4 regions of the Paenibacillus sp. S28 genome follow, and region 4 is predicted to be linked to each of the others. Evidence: riboswitches for the same ligand, from Rfam matches in the RefSeq annotation. Region 4 holds a riboswitch; each other region holds the start of a gene.
The links. Region 4 has a riboswitch for cyclic di-AMP ahead of IAE55_RS10010 (alpha/beta fold hydrolase). Riboswitches for the same ligand answer to the same signal wherever they lie in the genome.

Region 1 (3,356 bases), on a different contig from region 4:
GACCCGTACGTGTCGGAAATACGGAGACAACGGAAGGTACGCTAACGATGGCTTGATTGAGATATTAAAGTATATACCTGGTTACAATCATAGGATTGGACGGGCTTAAAATCTACATATTTTTGTCTGATAAATGGAATAGGTCTATTCTTTTCATTTAAGCTTGCAGCTAGATTTGAGAGTGGGTCGGGAAACCTTCACAAGTTCTTCATAAGTTTTGGGTAGAATGTTTGGGAACTGAGGATTCAATCCAAATAAAAATATGCAAAGGTGTGTGACAAACTGTGAAAAAAGTATTCATTTTTATTAGCCTTGCAGCAATCCTGGTGCTAAGTGCGTGTGGAAACAAGGATAATGCAAACAATAATACGAACATGGACATGGGCAGCATGAATCATTCTGGTTCTGGTGAGGTTCCTGCAGGGTTAAAAGAAGCTCAAAATCCCATATATAAAGTTGGAGATGAGGTTGTGATCCACACCAAGCATATGGAAGGCATGGATGGAGCCAAGGCTAAAGTGGTCGGTGCCTACGACACAGTGGCTTATGCTGTAACGTATACTCCAACCACTGGAGGTAAACCCGTCCCGAATCACAAGTGGATTATCCAGGAGGAAATAAAGGATGCGGGTAGTGAGCCCTTGCAACCTGGGACTAAGGTGACCATAGAGGCTGATCACATGGAAGGTATGAAGGGCGCAGAAGGCGCTATTGATTCTGCTGAAAAAACAACGGTGTATATGGTTGACTACACGCCAACTACAGGAGGAAACCCCGTTAAGAATCATCAATGGGTAGTCGAAAGTGAGCTTTCTAAATAGAGTATTTTTTAGCAAGTGAGTGATGTTGCGTGGCACAAGACGGTGAATTCCTTTCTCCTTTTGCACGTTATATGACGGATACTGTAAATATTGGACATGGGCAGCGTTATGACGTGTTATCGACAAGCTCAATGAAGATCATGGTTCGACTGTGTCCTGACGGTAAATACCTCTAACCGATCTGGCATTGCCAGATCGGTTTTTTTGTTTGGCGTCTATATGATTATTTGCCTTGGTTTTTCTGTTACTTGGATTAATTCTTTACAAAATTGTTATTTGTTCTTGCGTAAATGTTCCGTTACCAAGATAAGCACCTCGATATCGGGATATTGAAATCGACAAACTCCTACTCAGTTTCGTTGAAACTTCCATAAAATCCAACAAATATCAGTAAAAAAAGTTACGGTTAATGGGAATCTATCAATTAGGCATTGACAAAAAATCTAGTTATATACTACATTATGTAGGGTTACATTTTTTTAATCATTATTGCCGAATTTCTTGATACTGAAAACGGGGGAACCATTTTTGGGTGAAATATTCTCATTGAAGAATAGAGGGAACCTTCTACCGAACCCTTAGCTAACTCCGTAGGCATCGGAAGGAGAACTACATAGTGAAGAAAGTAATTTTGTCAATGTTAGGTGCGGCCATTGTTTTTTCAGCAAGTGCAACCAGTTCCTTTGCCAGTTCCGTTAAACTCGAAAGTGAGGTGGATAAGGTCGTAGGCACTCCTTATCAGTGGGGCGGCACATCAGTGGCTGGTTTTGACTGTTCCGGTTTTATTTTATACATATTCGATAAATTCAATTTAGATTTACCCCGCACATCTAAAACACAGGCTCAAGTCGGAACTCCAGTAGATCGTGAAAACCTTAGAGCAGGAGACCTGGTATTCTTTAATACGGACGGTACGGGAATATCTCACGCGGGTATTTATATCGGCAATAATGAGTTTGCACACTCTTCAAGCAGTAAAGGCGTTACCATTAGCAAATTATCGGATTCATATTATAAAAATCGGTATGTTACAGCACGCCGCGTCGTGAGTCAACAAAGTTACCTGAAACTGATCAGTGAAATTTGATCTAGTCGGGATAAGCCACCTAAATCAAAAATGAAAGCACCGGCTGAAGTCAGCCGGTGCGTTTTGTTGTTTATTCAGGGACGTTGTTCACATTGGGATCAGGCGTATAATTATTTTGATAATCATCATACATCACATCAGTTACCATACCAGCGGACGCGTGGTGCAAATCGTGGCAATGGAACATCCATTCACCGGGGTTGTCAGCTTCAAAGGCAACTTCATACGTTTCGCCAGGTTTGACGTTCAGCGTGTCTTTCATGATCGGAGATCCTTGAACTGTTTTGCCATTCTTGCTCAAGACTTGGAAGAAATGGCCGTGCAGGTGCATCGGGTGATCGTCCATTTTGGATTGATTTACAAAGGTCACCTTTACCTTATTTCCTCTATTTACTTTGATTGTATCCGTCTCCGGAAAAACCTTTCCATTGATCGTGTAAACCATTTCTCCATTTCTCATCTCGGTATTTAGATTCATCGTCACGTCTTCTTCAAAGCTTTGATCCAATGAAAATGCGGACGCAGACATGGTTCCGTACTTCTCCAGATCAAAATCGGGAAGTTCTTCGGAGGCATTGGAAGGGTCGGGCTTCGAATTGGAACCTTCGTATTGAATAATGGCTCTCATATTTTGTGCTCGATTATCCTTAGCATGTTCTTCAAGCAACCAGGTTCCGGGATGATCTGCGGTAAATTCAATATCATATCGTTCTCCGGGAGCAATCGAGACTAATTGATCCTTGATCACAGCCGGGTCATTCACGGGCTGCCCGTCGGATGAAACAACCTTAAAGGAATGACCGTGTAAATGCATCCGGTGAGTGATGTAGCCGGCGTTAATCAACCGAAGTTTTACTTTTTCACCCTCTTTAACGGTAAGCTTATCGATCGCATCACCTGTTTTTCCATTGATCGTATAAAGGTCATACATACTCATATCATGTCCTGCCATATTCATTCCACCGTTATCCATGTTCATATCTCCAGAACTCATCCATTCATCGAGCACAAGGGTGTAATCGCGGTCAGCGGTATCTTGGGGGTCTTCGACAACAAGAGAACCATACAAGCCTTTGTCCACTTGATTCACACTGTCTTGATGTGAATGGTACCAATAAGTTCCCGGTATGGTGGCTTTAAATTCATAGGTGAAGGTCTTTCCGGGTTCGACGGCATCTTGTGTGACTCCTGGAATTCCGTCCATATTGTTGGGAACCGGATAGCCGTGCCAATGGATGGAGACAGGCTGCTTAAGTTGATTTTTCAAGTTTATTTTGACCGTATCCCCAACCTTTACCCGGACTTGTGGACCGGGAACCGAGTTATTAAATGTCCATACGGGAATGGTTTTCCCCTTTTTCACTTCGAGATTACTTTCCTGTGCGGTTATGGTGAATTCTTTACCATTCACAACAGGTGTTGCTGTTGTCAATTTAACGGATGCAGCG
Region 2 (3,356 bases), on a different contig from region 4:
CGCACCTCCTTGCCTTCCATGCTGCCGGCCGAGCTGTTGATTCCCAATTGGTTGATCAGCGGGTTGCCGGCTTTTTCCGCGAAATACGTCAGGCACAGGAACGCTACGAACAGCGTCATCATGACGCTGAAAATCATCCAGCCCTGCTTCTTGTTCCGGGCGAACCGTCCGAACGTGTAAGGCAGCGACGCTGAAATCGTCCACATGCTGAGAATTTCGATCACGTTGGTCAGCGGGCTCGGGTTCTCGAACGGATGGGCCGAGTTGACGCCGAAGAAACCTCCCCCGTTTGTTCCGAGGTGCTTGATCGATTCCAGCGAGGCTACAGGACCCAGCGGAATCTGCTGCACGCCGCCTCCCAACGTTTGCACGGCCCGCAGCGGCTCCAGCGTCTGCGGCACTTTGAGCCCGACCAGCACCAGGGTCACGATGAGGGCGAGCGGCACGAACAGGCGGACATGCGCCTTGATAAAGTCCTCGAAGAAGTTCCCGAGCCCCTCACCCCTGCGGGTGATGCCGCGCATAAAAGCAATCGCGATAGCCAGGCCCGAGGCTGCCGAGGTAAACATCATCATCGTGATGACGATCATTTGGCCAAAATAAGACATGCCGCTCTCTCCGCTGTAATGCTGGAGGTTCGTGTTCGTCATAAAGCTGATGACCGTGTTGAAGGACAGACTCGCCTCCATATTGCCGATGCCGCTCGGGTTGCCCGGAAGGGCGCCCATCGTTCGGAGCAATATATAGCTGATCGCTACCAGAAAGATATTGGTTGCGATCATGCTGAGCGCGTACTTTTTCCAATTCATGCTGCCCCGCTGCTTCAGCCCGATGATCCGGTATAGAACTCTTTCCACGCCGCCAAAGATCCGGTCCGTCCGATTCGGTTCATTGGAAAACATATGATATACGTAAGTGCCTACCGGCTTCACGAGCAGCAGGAGAACGAAAATCACGATACAAATTTGCAAAATATCCAAGGTTGGCTTCCCCCTCTTACGAGCATGTTCTGCTTTGGCCCCTTGAGGCTTACAGATTTAAAATACCGGTCAAAATTTTTCCGGATGGATCAAGGCGTAAACCAAATAGATAAAGACAAGCACGGCGAATGCTCCAACGACAATCATTGGTCTTTGCCCCCTTCTTCCACCACTCGGCCGCACCAATGAAGAAATAACAAGAACACGCCATAAGTGGCAGCGAGTGCAAGTATCATATATACATCCATCATCGTTTCCGGTCTCTCCTTTGCATGGTTAGAATCATCTTTATTTCAGTAAAAATCCGACTTCGCCGTTTAAGGTATAAATGATGTGATCTGCACCAAGCCCCCGGTAAATGCCGGGTGAGCTGCCCCTCTGCGTAATGACATATACCGGTTCCGACGTCCAGGGACGGCAGATTTGCAAATAGCGGCAGGTCAGGTTGAGGCTGCTTTCAAACAGAAAGATTTTGCCGACCTCTATTTCGGGAACCACCCAATCCTCCGCGTGATTCGTATTCAGCCGGATGATCCGCTGCACCCCCATTTTTCTCAAGAGGCGTTCCTCCCGGGCACTGTTGGTCAGAACGGCAAAGGGCCTCTTCCAATACATCAGCAGCTTGATAAAATTGCGTCCCGCCTCGTTCGGCGCGGTCACAATGACGACGTTGTCCATTTCAAAGGCTCCTCCTGTGCGGCAGCCGCGAATACGCAAAAGAAGCCGCAGGGAAAGAAGGACCTTTCCCGCGGCTTCTTGAATGTGGACGAATATAAATAGGATCGTCCTATATTCAACATGCGCACGACAAGTGCTGCCTCTCCCGTTACGCTGACGAGGTTAGCTGTCGGATTCGGGCGTGAGAGTCGCCCTACCTTCCGGTACTTACCGTACCGGAAAGATTCACCCCGGCGGCTTCCGTTCCAGGCGGCCGCTGTGGTTCCCCCGCTCCCGGCCGTTTCCGGCCGGAATTAAGCGTTATTGATAAGTGTATGTGATTGTGATGAATGCTCTCTTTTGTTCCAGTAAGCTAAAAAAGGGTAAAAAAAACACAGAGGCCAGCTGATCCCCCTGTGATCCGAAAGTTTATTCGGGTCGCAAGTTTCATCATTCCTCTCTCAAACGGCGCTTACGAGGTTAGCTGACGGATTCGAGCGGTGAGAGTCGCTCTACCCGGCCGGATCCATGGCATCCGTAGCCGGGATTCACCCCTGCGGCTGGCAGCAGACCCCCGACTCTCACACCGGTTCGCTGCTCCATGGCACGCGTTTGGTTCCCCCGATTTCCGCGCTTTTTTGCGGAAACTCAGCGATTAGTAATGGAAACTGTATTGAATACGCTCTGAATCATACACCCGCTCCTTCCAAGCTGTAAAGGCAGTCTAAAAATCATGAACCGCGAATTTTGGAACATTCAGGACCTTATTAGCGCTTACATTTTGGCTTTTTGACTTCTACCTCTTCCATGCTCCCGATTTGGCGCATTTATGAAAACCAGGTCATTCAGGGACACTGGCTCGCAGGAATATCCGCATTGACATTACAGTTCAATCGTTTAAAATTAAATTGTGCGCTTGGTAAATGCTTCGGCTGGATGATGATTCATAGCAGCACAAAAGGAGGAGGATGGCAGTGAGCGTCTACGATTTTCAAGTGAACACGCTGCGCGGCAAAGAGGTATCGTTAAAGGAATATGAAGGTGACGTGCTGCTGATCGTGAACACGGCCAGCAAATGCGGATTTACGCCGCAGTTTCGCGGGCTGCAGGAGCTGTACGACGAGTTCCGCGACCATCATTTTCAAATTCTCGGTTTTCCGAGCAACCAGTTTGCCAATCAGGAGCCAGGTACCAGCGAGGAGATCGGCGAATTCTGCCAGATGAATTACGGGGTCACGTTCCCGATGTTTGAGAAGATCGACGTCAAGGGCAGCAACGCCCATCCACTGTTTCAATATCTTACCCGGGAAGCGCCGGGCGTGCTCGGATCAAAAGCGGTCAAGTGGAACTTTACCAAGTTCCTGGTCGATTCCAAGGGCAGGGTCATCAAGCGTTACGCGCCCAAAACGACACCGGACAAAATCGAAAACGACATCCGCAAGCTGCTTGCATCCCGAAAAAGCGAATAGTGACACAACATGCCACAAAGCAAAAAAAGCTTCCCTGGATTTCTCCAAGGAAGCTTCTTTCTGTGTTCATAGATGCGGTAGAGAGGACTCGAACCTCCACGGGCGTACGCCCACTACCCCCTCAAGATAGCGTGTCTGCCATTCCACCACTACCGCATATCCAAAGTTCATTTAGCGAACTTTTTTATTATACACAAAATCATCCGAATTGTAAAGGGAAATGCACTAGAACATCATATATGTAATATTA
Region 3 (3,356 bases), on a different contig from region 4:
TGCCATAACCACTGCGATCGTTAATACACCGCTCATGATCCATTTTTGCATCCGTTTTCGTCCTTTCTATGTAAACTGTCATTCTTCATTCCTTCATTATAACGGAACAAGCCATCACATCAAATAGTTTGTGTCAAAAAAGCAAACGAATCCAAACTTGGGGCCACCAAAAATACACAAATTTGTACCATTTTTATGATGATGGAATTTTCAAAGTTAGATCCCTTCATAGACCATACAGTGAAACAGCTGTTCACCTTCAGGGGTCAGCTTGGGGTAGGTATCAGCGATAACAAACCCCGACTTCCCGTAAGCCCGGATGGCCCGCTTATTCCATGTGTGCACTTCAAGGTCGATTTCGTCCCCAGGCCGTTTTTCCCGGGCTGCGCCGACCACAGCCTGCATAAAGCTCTTACCCAGCCCCTGGCCGCATAAATCAGGCCGCATGCCAACACCAAGCCGGGTCACGCCTGCCAAGGGAAAGAACTGCGCGAACCCGCACAAGGTATGTTCAGCATCCAGGACGGACACATACTGGCTTTGCCTCACCTCAGGATCACCAAATTCGACGCCAAGCGCCTCCATCTGATCCCACGGCAGCCAGCCGTATAAATCGTATGGAGGTTCGTACGCCCAACCGCAGACGGTCTCAGCATGCTCCCGGGTCATGGGAACGATCATGAAGCTCTCATGTTGGAGGTTCATGTGCAGATCTCCCTTCCAGACCTCCCTGTAGGATTTGAACATTAGAGAAAAAATATTCCGGATTGCCGCAGATATCTGTTTAATTCCGGAATATAGGGGTAAATGAGGAGTAGCGGGCGGGAATGGAAGGGTTACCCATTTCTGTCCGCAAAAAATCCCGCAAAAGGAGATTTCGGCAAAAATCTCATTCTACGGGATCTCGTACCCTTGCTTTACCTGCATTACTGGACGTCATCTACGTCCTCGGAATCGACGGCGGCGGTTTTGTATTTATCCGTACTCATGATTCGTTTGGCGCCAACGTAGCGGTTGACGTAGTAGCTGTCGCTCAGAGAGCTGATGATCACACCGCGAGAAGTGGAGGCATGTGCGAATTTTCCGTCGCCGACGTAAATTCCGACATGGGATACTCCGGCTCCCGATGTATTAAAGAATACCAAGTCGCCTGCTCTCAGATCACTGCGGGATACGGCCGAACCCATGCTGAACTGGGATCCAGACTGATGGGGCAGATCGATGCCCAATTGATCAAATACGTACATTGTAAATCCCGAGCAGTCAAATCCGCTTGTTGTGGTTCCGCCCGTTCTGTACTTGGTTCCGATCGCACTGTCGATCACTTTATCCATCTTGGAATCCGCGAAAGCGCTTCCTGTGCCGACCGTGAGCACGATGGCGAAACTCATGACTGCTGCTGCAAGTTTCTTCTTCAAGTAAAATACCCCTTCCGGCGCCTGCGAGGTTAGCTTAAGGATTCGGTAGAAGGCCCCCTATGATCCCTCTGAAGCAAGATCAATTCACCCATAACTGGTTCCCCCGCTTTCCTTAGTGTGAGGAAATTCGGCATGAACTTTTTACACTATGTATAATTCCCTGTTACTTCTTATTCGTTCGCAACTTTGTGTCAGGTAAAGATTACAAAGTTGTTACTATCGCTGGGACTATTGTAACAAAGGAATCGGACTTTGGCAATTGTTTCTAACAGAAAAAGAAGATTTGTAGGAAAAATTATAGGAAATGATGTTTATTTGTTGGACGAGTGGGTAAAAGAAATGACAAGGGTGGAAAAAACAGGAGAAAATCGTGGATTTACTCGTTTAAAAAATTTTTTTGAAATGCTGTTACCTTTTCGGTGGTTCGTACGTCTAATAAGTAACAACAAACCCGCGGGGCGATTTCGGCAAAAATCAGCGGCGCGGGTTGTTCTGGATATGCATTGTTTTCGAGAGATAATCAATTGTAAACCGCAGCTTGGTATTTGGCCGTACTCATGACCCGTTTGGCGCCAACGTAGCGGTTGGCGTAGTAGCTTTGGCTCAGTTTGCTAATGGTAACGCCTTTCGAAGAGGACGCGTGCGCGAATTTTCCGTTGCCGATGTAAATGCCGACATGGGAAACGCCTGCGCCTAGGGTGTTAAAGAAAACAAGGTCTCCTGCTCTCAGCTGGCTTTTGGAAACAGCGGTACCTGTTTTATATTGCGCAGCCGATACACGCGGGAGGGTTAACCCCAGCTTTTGGTACACGTAACGGGTAAAACCGGAGCAATCGAAGCCGTTCGTAGTTGTTCCGCCGGTTTTGTAAGAAACGCCGATCGTGTTGTTAACGATGTGATTCAGAGATGAATCCGCAAATACGCTGCCGGTGCCCATGGAGAACGCAAGTGTAAGGCCCAGCGCTGCGGCTGCCAACTTCTTCTTCAAAAAAATAAACCCCTTCCAATGCCTGCGAGGTTAGCTTAAGGATTCGGTAGAAGGTCCCCTATGATCCCTCTGTAGCGAGATCAATTCACCCAAAATTGGATCCCCCGCTTCCTGGTGCCCGGGAATTCGGCTCGTGATGATTGCACCGGAAATGGACATGCTGACAAGTTACCTATAATCGTACATACCAATCAAATGAACGGACAAATGATGAAATCAGTTACAGCAAAGTCAAAATCGTTACAGCAAAGATTACAAAGTTGTTACTAAGTTCGTACTCGGATTATTTTAACAGAGGATTTATACTTTGGCAAATGGTTAACAATCATTTTACAACAAAAACCCCGCCTCTTTTCAACAGAAAGAGACGGGGTTCTTCTTTTATCAGCGGATTAAAGTGATGACAAAATTTTAACTATTCCGAAATATTTTTTTTCGTACGGTTCATTTGCTGATGCCACAAATCATATTGGGAGGAGATATTCCATAATTTAAAGATACAGCTGACCATATGATAGCCCTGTTGGATAATCAGGGTGGCAAGCCCTGCCCAGATCAGAGAGACGCTGCTGGTAATGCCATACAAGAGCAGGCTGACCGCGCCCAGCAGAACGGATATACCGATGACCGGCAGCGCGCTTCGCAGGCAGATCCAGAGCGAGGAGAACATGCTGGTTCCACCGGTTTTGCCAAACTGCATGAACAGAATCATCTGATGGACGATGTAGCAGTACAGAAGCCAGACTGCAATGTACGGGATGCAGTGAAGCAGCTGGGCATGGTTTTGGATCGCGCTGAGCAGGATTGGATACATCTTCGGGATCATCCAGTATAACGGAGCGGCGATAAGCACCCATTCGATCAGGTGAAAAAGAAACACCGTTTTGCCGTGCAGCTTCATGCCCTGGAAGAAAAACAGTCCGCGTTCCCCCTGATGCTCCCGGTGCAGG
Region 4 (3,356 bases):
GGCAGTATCGATGAAACTGTGGAGGAGATTCGAAGTCATGGAGGAGAGGCGTACGCATGTCGTTGCGATCATACCCGTGATGAGGATACACAAGCTTTGATCGAGAGAATCCGACAGGAACAAGGACGGCTCCATATCCTAGTGAATAACGTCTGGGGACTGCATGACTTGGAAGTGAATTTACAATCCAAACCATTCTGGGAATATCCGCTGAACATGTGGGATGCGATGTTTCAGAATGGAGTACGCCCACAAATAGCGACAAACCATTATGCGATTCCGCTTATGCTGGAAGCTGATTCTGGATTGATCGTACATACCACATTTCAGGATCAGGATAAGTATTTAGGAACTTTCTATTACGACCTCGCCAAGAATACCATTAACCGCTCAGTGCTCGGATTAGCTCATGATCTCAAAAGCACTGAAATAACCGTGGTAGCGGTCTCCCCTGGCTGGATGAGAACAGAACTGGTATTAAGGAACTTCGGTACAGATGAAGCTCATTGGAAGGAGGTTGATGCTCTGAAACACACGGAGTCGCCGTATTACGTAGGGCGAGCGGTGTCAGCCCTAGCTGGGGATGATGAAGTGAAACTGAAAAACGGACTGGTACTACAGGCTGGTGATCTTGCCCAGGAATACGGGTTCACCGATATTGATGGACGGTTCATCCCTCCCTTTTTAATATAATCAGTCTCATTGAAAAAACGAATACTCGCTAGAGCTCAGTTAACCGCCTTCTTATCGGGCGGTTAACTTGCTGCCTAATACAGCGAGTAGATCGTTTGAGTGAAGGCCAGTGCGATTCAAGATGCGGTTTTCTTTCCAGGAGGCAAATCCCATGACCGCGGGCTATCCTCCATAGGCTTCCCGAGTCCGGTAAATATGCTGGTCCATCAAAAAGTTCAGCAGCATGCGGTTGAATGCATGGGGCTGGCACAAATGGGTCGGATACATCGCATCCTCGATCGTCGCCAGCTGCACATGCCGGAAAAGGGTGGCCGCCCGCTGCATTTGCTTGACGAACCACTCGCTTTGGCTGCCTGCGACGCACAGTACAGGCATCGGCAGCCGCGCCAAATTGGCGGGCATCTCCATACGCAGCAGCTCCATGCGCTGCTTGATCGACTCTGTCGGCCGCTTGTGGTACAGCTCCTTGCGGAGGATGCTGTAGACCGGTCTCCACCGGTTATACGTCACCCGCAGCGACCGGAGGAAAAACTCTGCAGGCAAATAATAAGAAAGCCAGCTGCACGCCTCGCAAATATTCAGCAAATGGTTCTTTTTCCCGAAGCATCCCGCGAAGTAGCTGTCTACGAGTACCAGGGCGCTGATACGGTCCGGATGAAGGGCGGCAAACGTCTGGGCGAGCACGCTTCCGCTGGAACAGCCGACAAGCGTCGCCTGCGTAATATGCAGCTTATTGAGCAGCTCGCACAGATCGCTGCATTGGGTTTCCATAATGTGCCCGACCTCCACGTCAAGCTTCCCCGAATTGCCGTAACCCCGGAGATCCAGCACAATCACCTTTGCCCGCTTGCTGAAATATTCGACCTGGGGCTCAAACATATGATGGGACGACAAATGCCCGTGAATGAACACAATGGGCGTGCCGCTGCCGTGAATTTCGTAATATAACGTGGTTCCGTTTACTTGTATCTGAGGCACTTCATGTTCTCCTCTCTCCCAAATAACCTGTTTTCTCTGTTTGTGCAAAATCGCGGGCGCCGCCCGCTTGGGAATCGATGCTTCTCCTTGTTTAAACAACAAAAAAGAAGCACCGGAAAGAGGACACTCTTCCATGCTTCCAACTCCAAGGCCGAATAAGCCTTGCCATCTGCATGAATAACAGCTGCCTCTCTTAACACGCTTGCGTGGTTAGCTGACGGATTCGGGCCCAAGAGTAGCCCTACTCATCACTTTCGAGATTCACCCCATATGGCCGCAGCGGATGCTGCAGACACGACCGGTTCCCCCGCTTTCCGCCCTCCGGCGGAAATTCAGCGAATAGACATATTCCATGTACACGCTTCATCCTTCAAAATGAGCGCACAGAAAAACACAGAGCAGATACCCTGTGTTGATTCGTCAAATCACAGTTTCCTCCGCTCTCAACTACGCTTACGAGGTTAGCTGACGGATTCGGGCCGTGAGAGTAGCCCTACGGAAACAGGCGTTATCCTGCCTCCGATTCACCCCTGCAAGCCGCAAGCCCCAGCATAAAGCTCCGTGGGACGAGGACTGCGATTGGTTCCCCCGCTTTTCATCGGAAAATTCAGCGTTCATCAAGTCGCAAATCTTACTCTATTGGATGATGAAATGAATATACGCCTGGGACGGCGAACTGTAAAGCAGGGAAACGATACGATTCCCTGCTTTATTTGGGGATCTGATGGGAAAACGGGTCCTAATCCGTAGGAATCATTGTTTTACGGCCTTTCCTACCGCTTTCCTTAGCTTTGCTGGATAACTGAAGGCGGGAAGCCATTCAAATGGCTGAACCCGCCCATTGGATCGGAAAATAATGCCGGAGTAGGGCTGAAGCCGCTAGGCTGAAAAAAAGCGGCTTTTTACCGGAATTTTGGACTTTGCACTGGAAAGATGCTGGTTTTGATCTAAAAAAATCCGCCTCGTCTTCTTGCCAAAGATATCCCTTGGACGTATGATTCGGATAGTTTACCAATCGGACACATGTATGGAACCCTACTGGCCGTGACGATCCGGAACAAGACGGCAGGGAGTATCCATGAAATCACGGTCAAGGAGGATGTCACGATGAACCGGGCTTTGATCTCCACCATCGAACTGTTTGAAATCGATCTTCCAAGGTACCAGCACCACAGCCTGGGCTGGCTGGAAAACTGCCGGATCGGCATTGTAAAGCTGCCTTACTCGGGAGAGGAAGGGCTTGCCGAGGGCCTGCTGTGCTCAGGCAAGCAAGCCTTCGACCTGGTACGGTGGGGCTGCTGCCTGCGTTATATTTGCGGCCTGACGCTGGAAGAGGCCATCACCGCGACGGCCATGCACATTCTGAAGCAGCCGGACCACAATCAATACCCGCTCGCGCTGATGGCGCTGCTTGATGTCAGATCACGCCTGGAGCAGCATACCGCGCGCACAACAGCCGAACACATGGGAAGATCCCTTGATGCCGGCCTTCTCGAGCTGAATCGTACGGCTTACGCCAAAGGAGCCGCAGCATCGTTGCGGATCGGGGGAGGAACGTCGCTTGCGATCTCCGGCCTGACGGCTGACCTTGATACGGAAGTCCAGGCGAACGCTCCCGTCAACCGCCTCCCGCTGCTCGGCCCGGAGTTCCCGACGGATACCCGCGCCTTGATCCGCCGCTCCTC

Region 1: linked by a shared signal. The riboswitch ahead of IAE55_RS32855 (C40 family peptidase) and the one ahead of IAE55_RS10010 (alpha/beta fold hydrolase) in region 4 are both predicted to bind cyclic di-AMP.
Region 2: linked by a shared signal. The riboswitch ahead of IAE55_RS23010 (hypothetical protein) and the one ahead of IAE55_RS10010 (alpha/beta fold hydrolase) in region 4 are both predicted to bind cyclic di-AMP.
Region 3: linked by a shared signal. The riboswitch ahead of IAE55_RS32930 (C40 family peptidase) and the one ahead of IAE55_RS10010 (alpha/beta fold hydrolase) in region 4 are both predicted to bind cyclic di-AMP.

Annotation. Positions count from the first base shown of each region.
Region 1 is NZ_JACVTM010000029.1:35,000-38,355, reverse strand. Features, by position in the region: gene IAE55_RS32860 (YdhK family protein) at 285-821, shown strand; cyclic di-AMP (ydaO/yuaA leader) riboswitch at 1,302-1,433, shown strand; gene IAE55_RS32855 (C40 family peptidase) at 1,438-1,908, shown strand; gene IAE55_RS32850 (multicopper oxidase family protein) at 1,979-3,356, opposite strand, start outside.
Region 2 is NZ_JACVTM010000010.1:180,352-183,707, reverse strand. Features, by position in the region: gene kdpA (potassium-transporting ATPase subunit KdpA) at 1-980, opposite strand, end outside; gene kdpF (K(+)-transporting ATPase subunit F) at 1,050-1,127, opposite strand; gene IAE55_RS23010 (hypothetical protein) at 1,269-1,658, opposite strand; cyclic di-AMP (ydaO/yuaA leader) riboswitch at 1,796-1,968, opposite strand; cyclic di-AMP (ydaO/yuaA leader) riboswitch at 2,091-2,301, opposite strand; gene IAE55_RS23005 (glutathione peroxidase) at 2,612-3,106, shown strand; tRNA gene IAE55_RS23000 (tRNA-Leu) at 3,180-3,262, opposite strand.
Region 3 is NZ_JACVTM010000030.1:8,254-11,609, reverse strand. Features, by position in the region: gene IAE55_RS32940 (c-type cytochrome) at 1-51, opposite strand, end outside; gene IAE55_RS32935 (GNAT family N-acetyltransferase) at 217-705, opposite strand; gene IAE55_RS32930 (C40 family peptidase) at 927-1,418, opposite strand; cyclic di-AMP (ydaO/yuaA leader) riboswitch at 1,422-1,561, opposite strand; gene IAE55_RS32925 (C40 family peptidase) at 1,939-2,406, opposite strand; cyclic di-AMP (ydaO/yuaA leader) riboswitch at 2,411-2,548, opposite strand; gene IAE55_RS32920 (hypothetical protein) at 2,822-3,356, opposite strand, start outside.
Region 4 is NZ_JACVTM010000003.1:305,980-309,335, reverse strand. Features, by position in the region: gene IAE55_RS10015 (SDR family NAD(P)-dependent oxidoreductase) at 1-693, shown strand, start outside; gene IAE55_RS10010 (alpha/beta fold hydrolase) at 856-1,671, opposite strand; cyclic di-AMP (ydaO/yuaA leader) riboswitch at 1,855-2,019, opposite strand; cyclic di-AMP (ydaO/yuaA leader) riboswitch at 2,107-2,294, opposite strand; gene IAE55_RS10005 (hypothetical protein) at 2,779-3,356, shown strand, end outside.